3 regions of the Collibacillus ludicampi genome follow, and region 3 is predicted to be linked to each of the others. Evidence: predicted binding sites of a transcription regulator. Region 3 holds the regulator's gene; each other region holds the start of a gene.

Region 1 (5,405 bases), 1.7 Mb from region 3:
CTGACCCGCCCCGGATTGTCCTGAAGACGGGGATCGTTTGCAAGGTCTTCTCTTCCTATCGTCGTCATCAAACGTTTGAATAGAGAGTCGCTGTTCGCACCGATCGCTACCCATTTTCCGTCAGACGTCGGATATACGTTTGATGGTGCGAGCGCCGCCGGTTGATTTCCGTTTCTCTCACGTACGCGCCCGGCGTGTACATACTCAGGGAGTATTCCTTCCAACATGCTAAAAACAGCTTCATAAAGGGCGACATCAACCACCTGTCCTTCACCGGATTTTCTCGCATCCCGGTGATACAGCGCGAGCAATGTACCGATGACTGCATATAGTGCGGCGACCGAATCGCCCAGAGATAACCCTACCCTCACTGGCGGACGATCGGGAAAACCGGTGACATACCTCCAACCGCCCATCGATTCCGCAATATTTCCAAATCCGGGTCGATCCCTATACGGGCCAGTTTGCCCGAATCCGCTTACACCTGTAATAATCAAACGCGGATTGATTTGTTTCAGTTGGTCATGTGAAAGATTCCATTTTTCCAGCGTACCCGGCTTGAAATTTTCTACCACTGCATCCGCCGTACGTATCAGCTCGCGCACGATCTTTTGCCCTTCATGATCGCGAAGGTTAACTGCAATCGATTTCTTATTTCTCTGTTGAATCATGCTCCAATAGGAATCCATTCCTTCCGGTCCGATCCCCCACTGGCGCAATTGGTCTCCGCCCAGTGATTCCACTTTGATCACTTCCGCTCCAAAATCGGCGAGTAATCGCGTTGCAAACGGCCCAGCGATAAAAGACCCCAGTTCAATGATTCGTACACCTTCCAATGGTCGGCCCATACGAAACTCTCCTTTCCTAAAACGATTGGAAAAATACATTCGTTAATTTTTTAAATATAATGATCATTATATACTAATAATGAAATCATATAATACATAATATTTCTACTATAATAACAAAAATATATTCTTAAATACCGAAAACAAAACCACCTTGGTGGCGGTTTTGTTTTGTAAAAATTCGCCCCTCTGAAGGTACGATCCGATCATAACAATTTTCTTACGGGGAATATTAGAACCATCACTTGTCTACCGGAGGACGCCGTATGTATGAGACGAAAGAAAATCTGATTGAATCAATCGTCGAATTGATCAACGAACACTTTGACATGCAGATCGTTTTAGGAGAAAACGATTTACCGATCGTTGAATCTGCACGTGAAAAAACGAACAGTTCACTCACTAATTTTCTAAACGATTTTATCAATCGAGTGGACAGTTCTGATTTGAAAGGAACTCTAAACTACTACTTTGGCAATGAATTGGACTTCGATACCCCCGAAGAATTCCATCGGTACTAACCTTGAGGTGGACATCATGGAACATGATTATAAACGTATGTCGACAGAGGAGTTGGAAGAGTTAAGCCGACAAAATGATCGTGAAAATTTTGCCATCCTGCAAGAATTGATTCGAAGAGGATGGGGAAGAGACATCCCGGATACAATGGAGGATTCCGATATGCATTTGACGGAAGACGACTTTTAATTGGAATATGAAAGGACCTTCGGAGAGAAGGTCCTTTTCATCTGTTTGGATACTTAAAAGCAACTATATACAGGAAGATTAGGATGAGCAATGGGATTACACCTAAGATCGTCCATAGAACAATCAATTGCGTTGTCATGACTCTGACTCCTTCATGTTCATTTTGAGTTAGTGTTCCCTTGCTCCTCATATTTCATGTCTCAAATACCGTCCAATCCAATGGTTACTCGGATCGACGGTCAACATCGATTGGCTCTTCTCTCTTTCCATCGATTCGATTTTGTTTCCTGACACGTATTGCTAATTTCATATGTTCCGCGATAATCTTCTGTTTCCATTGTTCGATGGGACATGAAACGCATTCGAGAAAGAGTCCTGCCTGCCTGAACGAACACCAATCGCAAATTTGCTTTTCGTAATAATCAACCGCTTCTGTAGCGTTCATATTGGGATCAGTCCGTTCAGGAAGATGACTTGACTTTGTATGTTCTCTACCGTTTCAAATCTTCTCATTCTGTTTCAAATCCCCTTTCATGCAAATTTCGATTTACTTACTGCATCGACATTCCACATCTCATGCATCCATTGAAAACTTTTCCAAATATATGTTTCCATAACGTGAACATCATATTTTATTTGCCAAGAGGTAAAATAAGAGCATTCGACTACACTTTCCTTTGTAACGATTCGTTACTATTCTGTTCAAAAAAAAGCGTCCAATCAAAACCAAGAACGGCTGCGATACGTTTCGCAACATCAACGCTTGGCCGTCTATTGCCGTTTTCAATCATTGTGTAATAATGCCGAGTAATTTTAGACTGAACAGCAACAGCTTCATGGGTCATGTTTTTTTCTTTCCGAATATTTTCAAGCCACTTGTGATTCACTTATCTTCACCTCCGTAACGATACGTTACATCTATTATAAGTCACAGAATGTTACCTAAACAAGGGATACAGTAACTTTTTGATACATTTCTTTTTCGTCACGAATTGTTACGGTATTCTAAGGATAGCGCTGGAGGTGAGAAGGATGATAGGCCAACGTTTACGCGGTTTGAGGGAAAAACGTAATTTAACACAAGAACAAGTGGCGAAAATTCTTGGCATTACAAGACCTGCCTATACACAATATGAAACCGGTAAACGCGAACCCGATCCTGAAACTCTGGCAAAACTCGCTGAAATCTATCAAGTAACAACTGATTACCTCATAAAAGGAACGAACGATCCCGCACAAAAACGATCGATATTGAACGATGTCATAGAGAATCTTACGCCAGAAGAAGTTGAACAACTGAGAACCCTTTTGCAGGAAGAAGTCGCGTTTAAAGAACTCCTTTCCTCACCAACCGAGACGATAAAAGATTTTCTTCGAGCTTGGACGATCATGCAAAAGATGAATAAAGGGAAAACGAAATAATCCCCAAGAATAACTTCCCACATAAGAATAGCCCATCCGGGCTTTTTATTTCACATGAGTTAACGAACATATGTTTGCTGCGAGCGGTAGGAGGGGTTAGAATTGAATTCAATTCCGCTGACTCGTCTTGAATCTTTGGTTGATGAACTGTTACACAAACTGGACATTCAGAATGCAAGTCAAATCGATCTTGAGTACATTGCATCCTCTCTTGGAGTCGGTTTTACATATGCCTCGTGCAAAAGTATGGCTTTTCTTGAAAAGAGATTCGTCATTATAGATGAACGTTTACAACCACTTGAACAACGTGAAGACTTTGCTCATGAATTGTGTCATATATTAATTCACACTGGATCTCAACTGAACCTCCCCGATATGTTGATCAAATTACAAGAAGCGCAAGCAAACAAAATGGCGATGCACTTACTAGTCCCTACTCGTTTTCTTATAGAGGTGATTGAGTCGGGACTGCATCATCATGTAACCCTTTCCTATCACTTTCGTGTAACTCCTTTCTTTATGAAACGCCGTTTGGAAATTTTCAAACAGAAATTGCAGCAAATTCAATATCAAAAACGATTGACCTCCACTTTGGCGCACCCTCCTACATTCAGAAGAGAAGATTCATGTGTGTGACGGATGGAACCAAAACAAACGAAAAGCTCTCCTCTTCGCAAGGAGAGCTTGTTTCTTCATTGCTGTTGTTTTGATTATGCCACCGACTTCTTCGTCAATTGCATATCTTCAGCGCGCATCTTTGACTCATCAAATTCTTTTTCCCACTTCGCGACAACGATCGTAGCCGCCGCATTGCCGATCAGGTTGACGAGCGCACGCGCCATCGAAAGGAAACGGTCAACCCCAATGATCAAAGCAAGCCCTTCCACAGGCACGACGTGTGTCGCCGCAAGCGTGGCCGCCAGTGTGATAAACCCTCCGCCTGTTACCGCAGCGGCACCTTTTGATGTGAGCATCAAGATCGCGATGATCGTCAACTGGTGCATCAAATCCAGATGAATCCCATAAATCTGCGCGATAAAGACCGCCGCGATCGACAAGTAGATCGATGTTCCGTCCAGATTGAATGAATAACCTGTCGGAACCACCAGGCCTACCACGCTCTTGGAACAACCGTAACGTTCCATCTTCTCCATAAGATTGGGCAACACCGACTCGGAGGAGGAAGTTCCGAGAACGACCACGATCTCTTCCTTGATATATTTGATCAGACGCCAGATACTAAACCCATACATTTTCGCGACCGTTCCAAGAACGACAACGATAAAAATGACCATCGTCAAATAGACGACACCGACCAGTTCAGCGAGAGGCTTTAACGTATGAATCCCAAACTTCCCGATTGTATATGACATCGCCCCGAATACGCCGAAAGGAGATAGCTTCATAATCATATCGACGAGTTTAAACATCGCTTCCGATACACGTTCGAAAAACGAAATCACTGGTTTACCACGTTCGCCGAGCGTTGACAGAGCAAGTCCAAAAAGTGTGGAAAAGAAGAGTACTTGCAACATGTCCCCTTTTGCCAAAGAATCGACGATATTTGTCGGCACGATATTGACGAGAAAATCGACTGCAGACAAGTGGGACGCGCCCTGGGTGTATTTCGAAATATCCCCTTTGCTCAAATGACTCAAATCCAAACCAGTTCCCGGTTGCAGGACATTGACCGCAACCAAGCCGATCAAGAGCGCGAAAGTTGTAACGATTTCAAAGTATAAAATCGCTTTTCCCCCGATCTTCCCTATTTTCTTGACATCCCCCATCCCCGCGATACCGACGGTGATGATAGAGAAGAGAAGAGGTGTAATCACCATTTTGATCATATTGATAAAGACATCACTGAGTACCTGGAACTTCGCTGCTAAAGAAGGATCAATCAGACCGAATAGGATACCGAGAATAGCAGCGATCAATACTTGAATAGCCAATGAACTGCGTTTCATTTCGACCCTCCATCTATGGTGAAAACTCTTTCATAATCATTAGCGTATCGAAGTGTTCATAAATCTGTCAAAAGCAGTATTTCAATTTCCTCACTACATGGTGTCTACTTTTCAGTCGATTGTTTCCGTTTTCATGGTATTATGTCGATTTCTTTCGATTTTTGTAAATCAGATAGATATTTAGGAGCAGGCGCTGAACTTTGGTGAAAAAAATCCCTGCATCGAAAAAGCTCACGGCTTGAGCGTGAGCTTTTCGTTATGGAATCATCCAAGAAAATACACTGTATTGCAAATACGTAATGACACAAATCGAAAGAACCAAAATGATACTATGCTTGACAGTAAAGAGAAACAACTTGGATTCATTACCAGGCATCCCCACTGCGGCACAAGCAACCGCAATGGATTGCGGGGAAATCATTTTTCCCATAACCCCTCCACTACAGTTTGCCGCCACCGC
Region 2 (5,405 bases), 750 kb from region 3:
GATCTTACTAAATCAGTAATTTTACGTTTGAATTCCCCCATCGTGACATCTTTGTCAAAGCGGTAAGATGCCAGTCGTAGAAAACCATTAGTTAATTTCCACCCCTCTTCCCTCATCCAAAACTCTTGTTTCTCTAATTCTCTAAAAAAAGCACCCTTTCCTAACAGATACGTTTCACGGAACCATTCTGAACACTTCTTTAATTCTTTCTGTGTGTAGTATGGTAATGATTGATAGTGGAGTTGGAGTGAAAGATGTTCTTGATCCTTCTTGGTATCCCATTGCATCTCCAAATGAATATCGTAACAGGTGAGCCCATCTCCACCCTTTGTATCGTTTCTAATACCTTCCCAATGAGGCAAATGCCACTTTGCGAAAGGGATGAATGCACTTCCTCGGTTCCCTGTTATTCCAATATCCTTCAGAATTAAATCATTCATATCCAATTGTTCAATGAGACATGAAAATGTTCGTTCGGGAGTGATAAAGCCTTTTGTTCGATTCAGATACTCCAAGACAATGTCATTATCTTTAGGAGCCGGCCAATTATTATACTCCATTACTTTTTCTCTTAATTCCTCTAGGAGTAAAGACAATTTTCTGTCGGGTAAATCCGTAGGTATCAAAGATACGATTTGTGAGTAAGTCAATTTTTTAAAATTCTTTGACTTAGGCTTCTCTCCGTCAATGGTTAAATAGTAGTAATGGAATGTTGCTTCCTCAATTTCTAACAGTTCCTCTATTTTATTTTTGAATTCCTTCGATGAATAATTTTTTGTTTGGTCTTTTCCTTCGTGTGCAAGAATCTTATTCTCAATAACAATGATTATCTTTTCATCATGACTATAAAGAATGAGATCAGGAATATCTCTTCGATTCTTTTGCGAGACAGTCTTACGAGTCATCGATTTCCAATGAATTGAATGTTGCCCTTTCGCATTAAGGAGAAAATGAATTAAGTTTATTCTAAATTCAGGTAGGGTTTCAAAAGTATAACTAAGTAGATTCGTAAAGGAATCTTCCCGTAATCCAATTCCCAAAATTTCAAAAATGGATTCTTCCATACTCTTACATACCACCTCCACGAGTTTTAACAAAATTTTATGCTTGCAATGTTTCATGTTCAATACTCTCTGTTTAAGTTAGGGCTTGCTGAATAATAAAAAATTCTGTCAATCCTGCGAAGATCCAGAGTAATCAATATGAATTAAGTGGAAAGTAAATGAAAAGACCGCCTGGTAATCAGACGGTCATTTGTTACCTCGAGTCAATGATCCTTAACAACCGCAGGCTCCTGCGCCAGCTCCATAGCCTGCACCGCCATAACCAGGAACAAGTAAGAAGAACAAGACGAAGATGATAAGAAAAACAATCGCCCAACGTGTAAAGTATCCGAATGTGCCGTCCATTGTCTTCACCCCTTAAAATCAAGATGTTATATGTTATCGAAAGATGTGGATTTGTGAAACGGCTTTTATCCAATATTAAAAGTGAAAATCCGCCTGTTTCCAGTTGTCCTATGAGAGTTGCCTGCGAGCGATTTGCCAGCATTTTACCATTCTAATATTTCCTTCAGGTAATTTGCGAAGAAATAGTGCCTCTTTTATGTGTCATAACATTATTATATGTTTATTAGAGCAATGACTGTAACCGCATCCTAAATGAGCGGTAATCAGCGTAAGAAATACTAAGAAGGAGAGATCCTGATGAATCCTTTTACTTTTCACAATCCAACAAAACTTATTTTTGGAGAAGGGCAACTTGAGCAGCTTCGCACAGAAATTCCTCCTTTTGGGAAGAAAATTTTACTTGTTTATGGTGGCGGAAGCATCAAACGCAATGGAATTTATGACAATGTCATGAGAATATTACAGGATATCGATGCAACTGTTTATGAATTGCCTGGTGTGGAGCCGAATCCCCGCTTATCCACCGTACATAAAGGAGTTGACATATGTAAAGCGGAAGGAATTGAGTTTTTGCTCGCTGTAGGTGGTGGTAGCGTTATTGACTGCACCAAGGCGATTACTATTGGTGCAAAGTATGAGGGCGATGTATGGGATATTATCACTCGAAAAGTAACGCCAACAGATGCATTGCCTTTTGGAACGGTTCTGACCTTAGCTGCAACCGGTTCCGAGATGAATTCAGGATCCGTGATTACCAATTGGGAAACAAAGGAGAAATATGGTTGGGGAAGTCCTCTGGTTTACCCCAAGTTTTCGATTCTCGATCCGGTTCATACGTTTACCGTACCTAAAGATCATACGGTTTATGGAATCGTTGATATCATGTCACACGTGTTTGAGCAGTATTTTCATCATGTCCCCAATACACCGCTGCAAGACCGGATGTGTGAATCGATTTTGAAAACGGTGATCGAAACCGCTCCGAAGCTTATAGAGGATTTTGATCATTATGAACATCGGGAAACCATATTGTACTGCGGTACCATGGCATTGAACGGAATACTCGACATGGGATTCGATGGCGACTGGGGGACTCATCAGATTGAACATGCGGTTTCCGCTGTTTATGACATCCCACATGGGGGAGGACTGGCTATCTTATTTCCGAACTGGATGAAATATTGTTTGGAGGAAAATGTTGATCGGTTTAAGCAGTTAGCGATTCGCGTCTTTGATGTGAACCCCGAAAGAAAATCGGATCATGAGATTGCATTAGAAGGGATCGAAAAGCTTCGTGCATTCTGGAACAGCCTCGGGGCTCCATCCCGCTTAGCTGATTATAACATTGATGATTCACAACTCGAAGTACTGGCTGAGAAAGCGTTGGCGAGAGGAGAAGTCGGAAGGTTTAAGCGATTGAACAAGGAAGACATCTTGGAGATTTATAAAATGTCATTATAAGCAACTAAAAAAGTACGATCTCTTCCCGCCATGCCCCGGTTCGCCTTTTTACTGCCGGCATACAGATGACCGTGCGGAACGGCCGCTTTGATGATCTCGCTCAGATTCCGCAGAATCTGCTCCCAGTGGCTCAGAACCGGGGCTTATTTTTTCTTGCCGGAATGGCCGCAAGGATTTTGTCGATCTTAAACATCCGGTTCGCATGTCTCTGATAACAGTATGCCTTCACGTGTTCCCCACTGATCTCCTTCAGTTTAACAGTCCGTTTGGTAAATTGCTCGTTACGATCCATGTAGATGATGTCAACGAGAGCCCCGGTATCAAGATAGCGCTCCAAGTCCTTCAGCATGATACCACCTCAAATGCGAACTCATGTTCGTATTTATTATATCCATTCGAACTCGCAAATAAAACCCGCTATAATGAATTTGGTGATTCCAATGTGTGGACGAAGAATGATTCAGTGAGTGCATCAGATCGGTTAAATAATATGTATGATGAACAATTGGTTGAGGAATAAGAAACCGCCCTGAGTGACGAGGCGGTTTCTTGTTTTCGTACCATTATTAAATTGGTAAAAATTTCTATGTAATCCTGCTCGTATGATGAGTACAATAGGAACATACGTTCTCGTTGTAGGTGATATGATGAACAAAGCACGTGCGACTGCATTGATACGCGAGCTGTTGCTTCGTGAGCTTATGTTGAAATTGATTGAGCGAGAGATCAAAGCGTCTCAATCCTGGGCGAGCAGTATGTTCGAGACGTTGCATAAGAGGATCTCAGAAGAGATGGTTACAGTCAGGCGGCAATTACATAGCAACGCGATCTTCATCATTGAAAAGGAATGGCGCAACTGGGATGTAGTCGTGAAGTTTAAAGAGAAAGGTTTGATCAAAGAGGTACCTTACATGTTGCCGATGCTTGAAGCGGAGGCGATCGGAATGTTGGAGCATATATTGGATCCCCAAATCTAGCAGTGATTTCGCAAGGGGATCCAATCGTCAAATTCAGTCCTATGTATTTTTGTAAAATCATCCTACTACAGTTTTGCTTTCCCCCATCCCTTCTCCCCTACACGCATGCACGGCTCTTTACCGGCTGTGAATACCGACCGTGATTTGACGAACCTGACCTCACTTTGTATTCGTGATCCATAAAAAAAACCGCCTGATAAATCAGACGGTCTTAAACGACGGGCTGTGTTGACTGCTCTTATCAATAACCTCCTGCACCTGCAGCTCCATAGCCTGCACCGCCATAACCAGGAACGAGTAAGATGAACAAGACGAAGATGATAAGAAATACAATAGCCCAACGAGTAAAAGATCCAAACATTGTCTTCACCCCTCAAAATCAAGATATTATATGTTATCGGGGGATGTCATTTCTTGAAACGGCTAATAACCTGAGCAAAAGAAAAGTTCGCCTTCTGAACAGACGCTCATGAAAAATTGGCGAAAAAGCGATGGAAAAATTTCGCGAAAGTCAAGACTTCATTTACTAAGGATAAGAAAGTTTCGGCACGAATCTCCCTATCATCACAAATACTGATTGGAAGAAAACCCACTTCGGTTCATGAAAGTGTATGGGAGTTTTTCAATAAGATGAAATATCCAATACGAGAAAATCATACAATAAAAGGATTCTCTTTGGTGGAACTTAGTGGTAAAATCAATCCATATCCGTCTTTCGTGGTGATGTTTGTTCGTACTTACATCTTACCTATGAGTGGCGGATTTTTGTTATTCAAAATTGCCTCATAAATTTAATTTACTGGCTCTGTATTAATTCTATGTATATATTACCTTACAGTTTAATTCCTGTTCGGAGGGATATGTATTGACTCGGATAGTCATAACAGGTTATGGTGTGAAAGCACCCGGAGTAAGCAACAGGGATGAATTCAGAAAGGTATTGGAGAAAGGAATATGTACACAAGAAGTGCTTCAGGGGATAGGACCGAAAAATTCGAGCATTGTTTGTGGTGTCATACATGAAAACTTTGAAATTATTTCTGGAAAAAAATATAATAGATATCCGAGAGTGAGCCAATTGGCGATCGCGGCAACTGTAGATGCCGTAGAGATGGCTGGTTTACACAATTTAAATGATTGCCGTATCGCAGTCATTATCGGTACATCTACCGGTGGGTACCGAGAATTCGAATCGTCTATTACATATACAACGAACGATACATATGATAACTTTCCCTATTGGACTGCCGGATTAGTGAACATGCACAGCGTCTCTTCCGCTGTTGCCGCACATCTAGGTATTAAACCTCAAGCATTTACTCTTAGCACAGGCTGTACAGCTAGTACGGACGCTGTACTTATGGGGCAATTATTACTGGAAAGTAACAAGGCGGACGTTTGTATTGTTGGTGGAGCGGAAACTCCATTATCTCGTATTGTCATTTACTCTTTAGCAAGGCTAAACTTACTGCCAATCGATAAGGATGTCAATCAGTCTGGTGTCCCCTTTTCCAGTAAACATAATGGATTTGTCATATCTGAGGGAGCAGGAGTATTA
Region 3 (5,405 bases):
TAAGGCACGTGTGGCTATTTTGAAAAACTTGGGGTTATACAATCGTCCTACAAGGTCCCCAGTTCATCCAGCGCATGTGGACACGCGCATGTGCGCTCATGGTGACCGTTTTCGATCGTTAAGAGAAAGAGTTTTCGAACGGTCTCAATCCGGTCTTTCATGGTATCGATCACTTCCTGATGAGTGAGTGCATGCGGACTGATCCCCGAACAGTAGTTGGTCACGATACCGACCGTCGCGTAACAAAATCGGGCTTCTTTCGCTAAGATCACCTCGGGTACGGATGTCATCCCAACCACGTCCCCTCCCCAAGAGGCGTATGTGCGAATCTCGGCACGTGTCTCAAAACGCGGGCCTTCCGTACAGACATATACGCCGCCGTCTTGAACAAGAATCCCGTTCTCCCTGGCCACTTCGACCAATTGTCGTCGCAAACGATTGCAATAAGGATCGGTCATATCGATATGTATGACCCCTTCTTCTCCTTCAAAAAACGTTTGCACGCGATTTTTCGTCATATCGATAAAATCATCAACGATCACCAGACTACCAGGGGGCAGTTCCCGCTTCAGTGAACCTACAGCAGCCGTCGCCAGAACCTGCTGCACCCCCAACTCTTGCAACGCACGGATGTTCGCGCGAAAGTTGATTTTGTGTGGCGGTACAGAATGTTTATAACCGTGACGTGGCAGGAAAACAATCCGTTTCCCTTTGTATTCGCCTATGGTAACTTCTACAGCACCGAAAGATGTATGTATCATTTGACGAGTGGAATGATCCAGCAACGCCGGATCGTAAACGCCAGTCCCCCCGATTATCGCGAATTCTGCTTGCATGGGCTCCTCCTTTAATCACCGTACCAGGTATTGGGTCATAACCATTTAATCAGAGGATGTTCTCCTTCGTCAAGATGAGGAATGTTGGCGTATCAATTGTAGCAACTCTCCAATGTCTACTCCGGGACGAGTCAGAGGTGCGAACAAATCGCCCAATGTATTCACGCGTGATACCATGTTTACAATCGTAAAATCTTCGGGTACAACCCCTTTTTGCAGTTCCTCCCAAGTGAGAGGGGCGGATACACAAGCCTTTGCAACCGCTCTGGCCGAATACGGAGCGATCAACGTTTTGTTCGGCGCATGTTGCAGGTAGTCGATATACACTTTGTCCCCGCGATCCTTCACCATCCGCTCAACTGTAATGATTTTCGGGTATTTTTCTGCCATAAACCGACCGATGAAGGAAGTGATCATCCGGGTGTCTTCATATGAAAAACCTAGAGCGAGCGGAATGAATATTTGGATACCGGATGCGCCTGAGGTTTTCGGATAAGAAGGGAGCCCCAGATCGTCCAAAACCTCCTTCAAACGTAACGCGACTTCTCTTACCTTTTCAAATCCGGGAACAGACGGATCCAAATCAAACGCGATGTTCGTCGGACTATTCGGCGCTTGGATTTGGGAAAACCACGGATGAAGCTCAATACAAGCATGATTGGCCAACCAGATGAGAGTGCTCGTATCATTCGCTAACATGTAATGAATGGTTCGTTTGCTCTCCTCCGACCAAACAGGATACGTATTGACCCATTTCGGCGTTTCTTTCGGCGCGTTCTTCTGATAAAACGAGTGCGCGTGAATCCCGTCCGGAAAACGGATCACTGTCAACGGCCGATTTTTCAAATGAGGAATTAAGTAAGAAGCCATTTGAATGATGTACTGGATATATTCCGCTTTGGTAATCCCCGCTTCCGGCCAAAGCACCTTATCAAGGTTCGTAACGCGTACAGGATGTTCACAGATAAGCGTATTCCCATCAGCCGTCATAAGAACCCTCCTCAAACTATTCATTCAGTAGAGTTCCCAGACTGGAGAATTTCCACATGCGAACTCATGTTTGTATAATTTGCCATCCTATGATATAATTCAAGTAAACGACGTGTGTTTACGAGATCTGCGTAATAGGAGAGTTATTTTCATGGTCAAATTATCGAAAAGGCAACAGCAGATTATCGATTTTATAAAGAAAGAAGTTCGGGAAAAAGGATATCCGCCTTCTGTTCGGGAAATTGGGGAAGCGGTCGGTCTGGCTTCCAGTTCAACCGTGCACGGACATTTAGCAAGGCTTGAACAAAAAGGGCTAATCCGTAGGGATCCGACGAAACCAAGGGCAATTGAAGTGTTGGATACGGATGAGTACATGGCAGATTATGAATATTCGACCGTGATGGCCCCCATCATCGGCAAAGTTACGGCGGGCAGCCCGATCACAGCGATCGAAAACATCGAAGACTATTTCCCCCTTCCCTCCCGTTTTGTCGGAGACGCGGAAGTGTTTCTTCTTCAGGTACAAGGGGATTCGATGATTGAAGCGGGTATCCTCGACGGAGATCTTGTCATCGTACGCAAACAGTCGACCGCCCAGAACGGTGAGATTGTTGTCGCGATGACGGAAGAGGGAGAAGCGACTGTGAAACGCTTCTTCAAGGAATCGGATCACATTCGTTTACAGCCTGAGAATGCTTCTATGGAACCATTGCGCTATCATAACGTAGTGATCTTAGGAAAGGTGATCGGCGTCTTCCGTCATATCTTTTAAGATCGAATGGTGTTAATCGTATCCTTTAACAAACAGGTAAGCATGCAATCGAAACAAAAAACTCCGGCGGTAAACCGGAGTTTTTTGTTATTCATCCTTAATAAAGAGATAAGTATTGATCGCGTTCCCATGGTGTGACGTGCGTACGGAACATGTCCCACTCGATCGTTTTCGCTTCTACGAAATGTGTGAGTGCATGTTCACCGAGAGCACTGCAGATCACTTCATCGGCAAGAAGCTCGTCAATCGCTTCTTTCAAGCTGCCAGGCAAGGACAGAATGCCTTCTCTTTCACGTTCCGCATCACTCATGACATAGATATTGCGATTGACTGCTTCCGGCAACGGAAGTTCACGTTTAATTCCGTCGAGACCCGCTTTCAACATGACTGCAAGAGCCAAGTACGGGTTACAGGAAGGATCCGGGTTACGGACTTCAATCCGTGTAGACAAACCGCGGGAAGCAGGGATGCGAACGAGCGGCGAACGATTTTTCGCAGACCAAGCGATGTAAACAGGTGCTTCGTATCCCGGAACGAGCCGCTTGTACGAGTTGACCGTCGGGTTCGTGATCGCTGCAAAGCCGCGAGCGTGCGCCAGAATACCCGCCAGATAATGTTTCGCAACTTTTGAAAGGCCCAGCTCGTCATGTTCGTCGTAGAATGCATTGCCCTTCTCGGTGAAGAGGGATTGGTGTGTATGCATTCCGGAACCGTTGACGCCGAATAACGGTTTCGGCATAAATGTTGCATGTAAACCGTATTGACGTGCGATTGTCTTGACAACTAATTTAAATGTCATGATATTGTCTGCAGCTTGGACGGCATCCGCATATTTGAAATCGATCTCATGTTGCCCGATCGCCACCTCGTGGTGAGAAGCCTCGATTTCAAATCCCATTTTTTCGAGAGCAAGAACGATTTCACGACGGCAGTTTTCCCCGAGATCGACAGGTGCAAGATCGAAATAACCGCCTTTATCGTTGACTTCCATGGTAGGATTGCCTTGTTCGTCCATTTTGAAGAGGAAGAATTCCGGCTCCGGACCCACATTCATACTCGTGAAGCCCATTTCTTTCGCTTCTGCGAGCACACGCTTCAAGATGCCACGGGGATCCCCTTCAAACGGAGTTCCGTCAGGCATATAGATGTCACAGATCAGACGGGCAACTTTTCCATGCTCGCTGCCCCATGGGAAGATCAGCCATGTGGAGAGATCAGGGTAGAGATACATATCCGATTCCTCGATACGTACGAACCCTTCGATGGAGGAACCGTCAAACATCATCTTATTGTCAAGGACTTTTTCAAGTTGTGAAATAGGTACTTCCACATTTTTGATCACACCGAGAAGGTCTGTGAACTGCAGGCGCAGATAACGGACATTCTCTTCCTTGGCCATGCGAATAATGTCTTCGCGGGTATAATTGCGGTTCATGTTCTGGTAGCCTCCTTTTGTATATACAGATGCGAATGAATAAAAATTCGCATCGGGATTAACCTGTCACAACACCACTTCCATGATTAGTGGAAAAAACGTGAAAGCTCTCCTTGGATCAAACTGTTCGGTAAACCCGGACGGCTTGCTCTCGTTATGATTTCCTTTTTCAGCAGATCATGCAACTCTTGTTCCGTGAGCTCTTTTCTCTCTTTACGCTCGGGCCCTATCTTCACATCCGCTTCCGGTAACTGAGAAGCTTCAGGTGCAACGCCTACCATTTTTTTGATCCCAGCAATGTTCAACCCTTGATCGATATATCGTTTAATTTCTAACAAACGTTCCACATCGTTAAAAGAAAACAATCGTTGTTTACCTTCCGTTCTTGCAGGGCGAATTAACCCGTGTTGTTCATAGTAACGAATCTGGCGGGCAGAAAGATCCGTAAGCTTCTGCACGATTCCAATGGGAAAAAGCGCCAAATTCCGCCTGATTTCATCGTTCATGTGGAATCCCCCTCTGTTAGAAATTCCAACCGACACTTGTATTATAAAATTGGTACAATAAAAGTGTCAAGCAGTGTTAATTAATTTGACATAAAAAACCCGAATGACTACAGCAATTGTTTTTCCATCATGGTTTGAACCGCTAAAAGAATGGCCAATTTGGCATGTTCATATGTAAGCCCGCCTTGTAAAAAACCGATATAAGGTTCGCGCAAGGGACCATCCGCCGATAGTTCCAAAGAAGCACCTTGTACAAATGTGCCGGCCGCCATGATCACGGGATCCGCGTATCCTGGCATTGCCCAGGGTTCGGGGCGCACGTGAGAATCGACAGGTGATGCCGCTTGAATCGATTGACAAAATGAAATCAGCCGCTCTTTTGTCCCCAAACGGAACGCCTGGATAATATCCGTTCTTTTCGCATTCCATTTCGGCAGTGTTTCAAGCCCCAACTTTTCGAAAAGCAAAGCGGCAAACACCGCACCTTTTAATGCCTCTCCTACTACATGCGGCGCCAAGAAGAAACCTTGTAGAATATGACGGTTCATCCCTAGCATCGCGCCCTGTTCCGCGCCGATACCTGGCGCGGTCAAGCGGCAGGCCGCTTGTGCCACAAGATCTGCCTTTCCCACAATATATCCCCCGGAATGAGCCAAACCGCCGCCCGGATTTTTGATCAGGGAGCCAACGATGAGATCGGCACCAACTGCCGTTGGTTCTCTCTCTTCCGTAAATTCACCGTAACAATTATCCACAAATACGATGAGCTCCGGCTTTATTTTCTTGATAAAAGCGATCATTTCTTCGATTTCCTTGATGGAGTATGAAGGGCGCCACGCGTAGCCGGATGAACGTTGAATCCCGAT

What was found. The regulator LexA, encoded in region 3, represses DNA repair genes until DNA is damaged. The targets are predictions, from matches to a motif close to CGAACATATGTTCG.
Region 1: DNHGIG_RS09860 (ImmA/IrrE family metallo-endopeptidase) is a predicted target of LexA. The motif match lies at 3,042-3,055, and genes of this name have one in related genera.
Region 2: DNHGIG_RS14585 (WYL domain-containing protein) is a predicted target of LexA. The motif match lies at 3,236-3,249, and genes of this name have one in related genera.

Annotation. Positions count from the first base shown of each region.
Region 1 is NZ_BOQE01000001.1:1,960,895-1,966,299, reverse strand. It holds gene DNHGIG_RS09890 (CaiB/BaiF CoA transferase family protein) at 1-848, opposite strand, end outside; gene DNHGIG_RS09885 (hypothetical protein) at 1,115-1,369, shown strand; gene DNHGIG_RS09880 (hypothetical protein) at 1,386-1,556, shown strand; gene DNHGIG_RS09875 (hypothetical protein) at 1,780-2,001, opposite strand; gene DNHGIG_RS09870 (helix-turn-helix transcriptional regulator) at 2,222-2,443, opposite strand; gene DNHGIG_RS09865 (helix-turn-helix domain-containing protein) at 2,589-2,978, shown strand; gene DNHGIG_RS09860 (ImmA/IrrE family metallo-endopeptidase) at 3,081-3,614, shown strand; gene dctA (C4-dicarboxylate transporter DctA) at 3,689-4,945, opposite strand; gene DNHGIG_RS09850 (L-lactate permease) at 5,202-5,405, opposite strand, start outside.
Region 2 is NZ_BOQE01000001.1:2,882,531-2,887,935, reverse strand. It holds gene DNHGIG_RS14600 (PD-(D/E)XK nuclease family protein) at 1-1,064, opposite strand, end outside; gene DNHGIG_RS14595 (hypothetical protein) at 1,278-1,409, opposite strand; gene DNHGIG_RS14590 (iron-containing alcohol dehydrogenase) at 1,707-2,870, shown strand; gene DNHGIG_RS14585 (WYL domain-containing protein) at 3,001-3,219, opposite strand; gene DNHGIG_RS14580 (YhjD family protein) at 3,515-3,847, shown strand; gene DNHGIG_RS14575 (beta-ketoacyl-[acyl-carrier-protein] synthase family protein) at 4,713-5,405, shown strand, end outside.
Region 3 is NZ_BOQE01000001.1:3,628,186-3,633,590, forward strand. It holds gene mtnP (S-methyl-5'-thioadenosine phosphorylase) at 48-836, opposite strand; gene ligD (non-homologous end-joining DNA ligase) at 906-1,826, opposite strand; gene lexA (transcriptional repressor LexA) at 1,978-2,598, shown strand; gene glnA (type I glutamate--ammonia ligase) at 2,696-4,033, opposite strand; gene DNHGIG_RS18420 (MerR family transcriptional regulator) at 4,120-4,539, opposite strand; gene DNHGIG_RS18425 (methionine gamma-lyase family protein) at 4,647-5,405, opposite strand, start outside.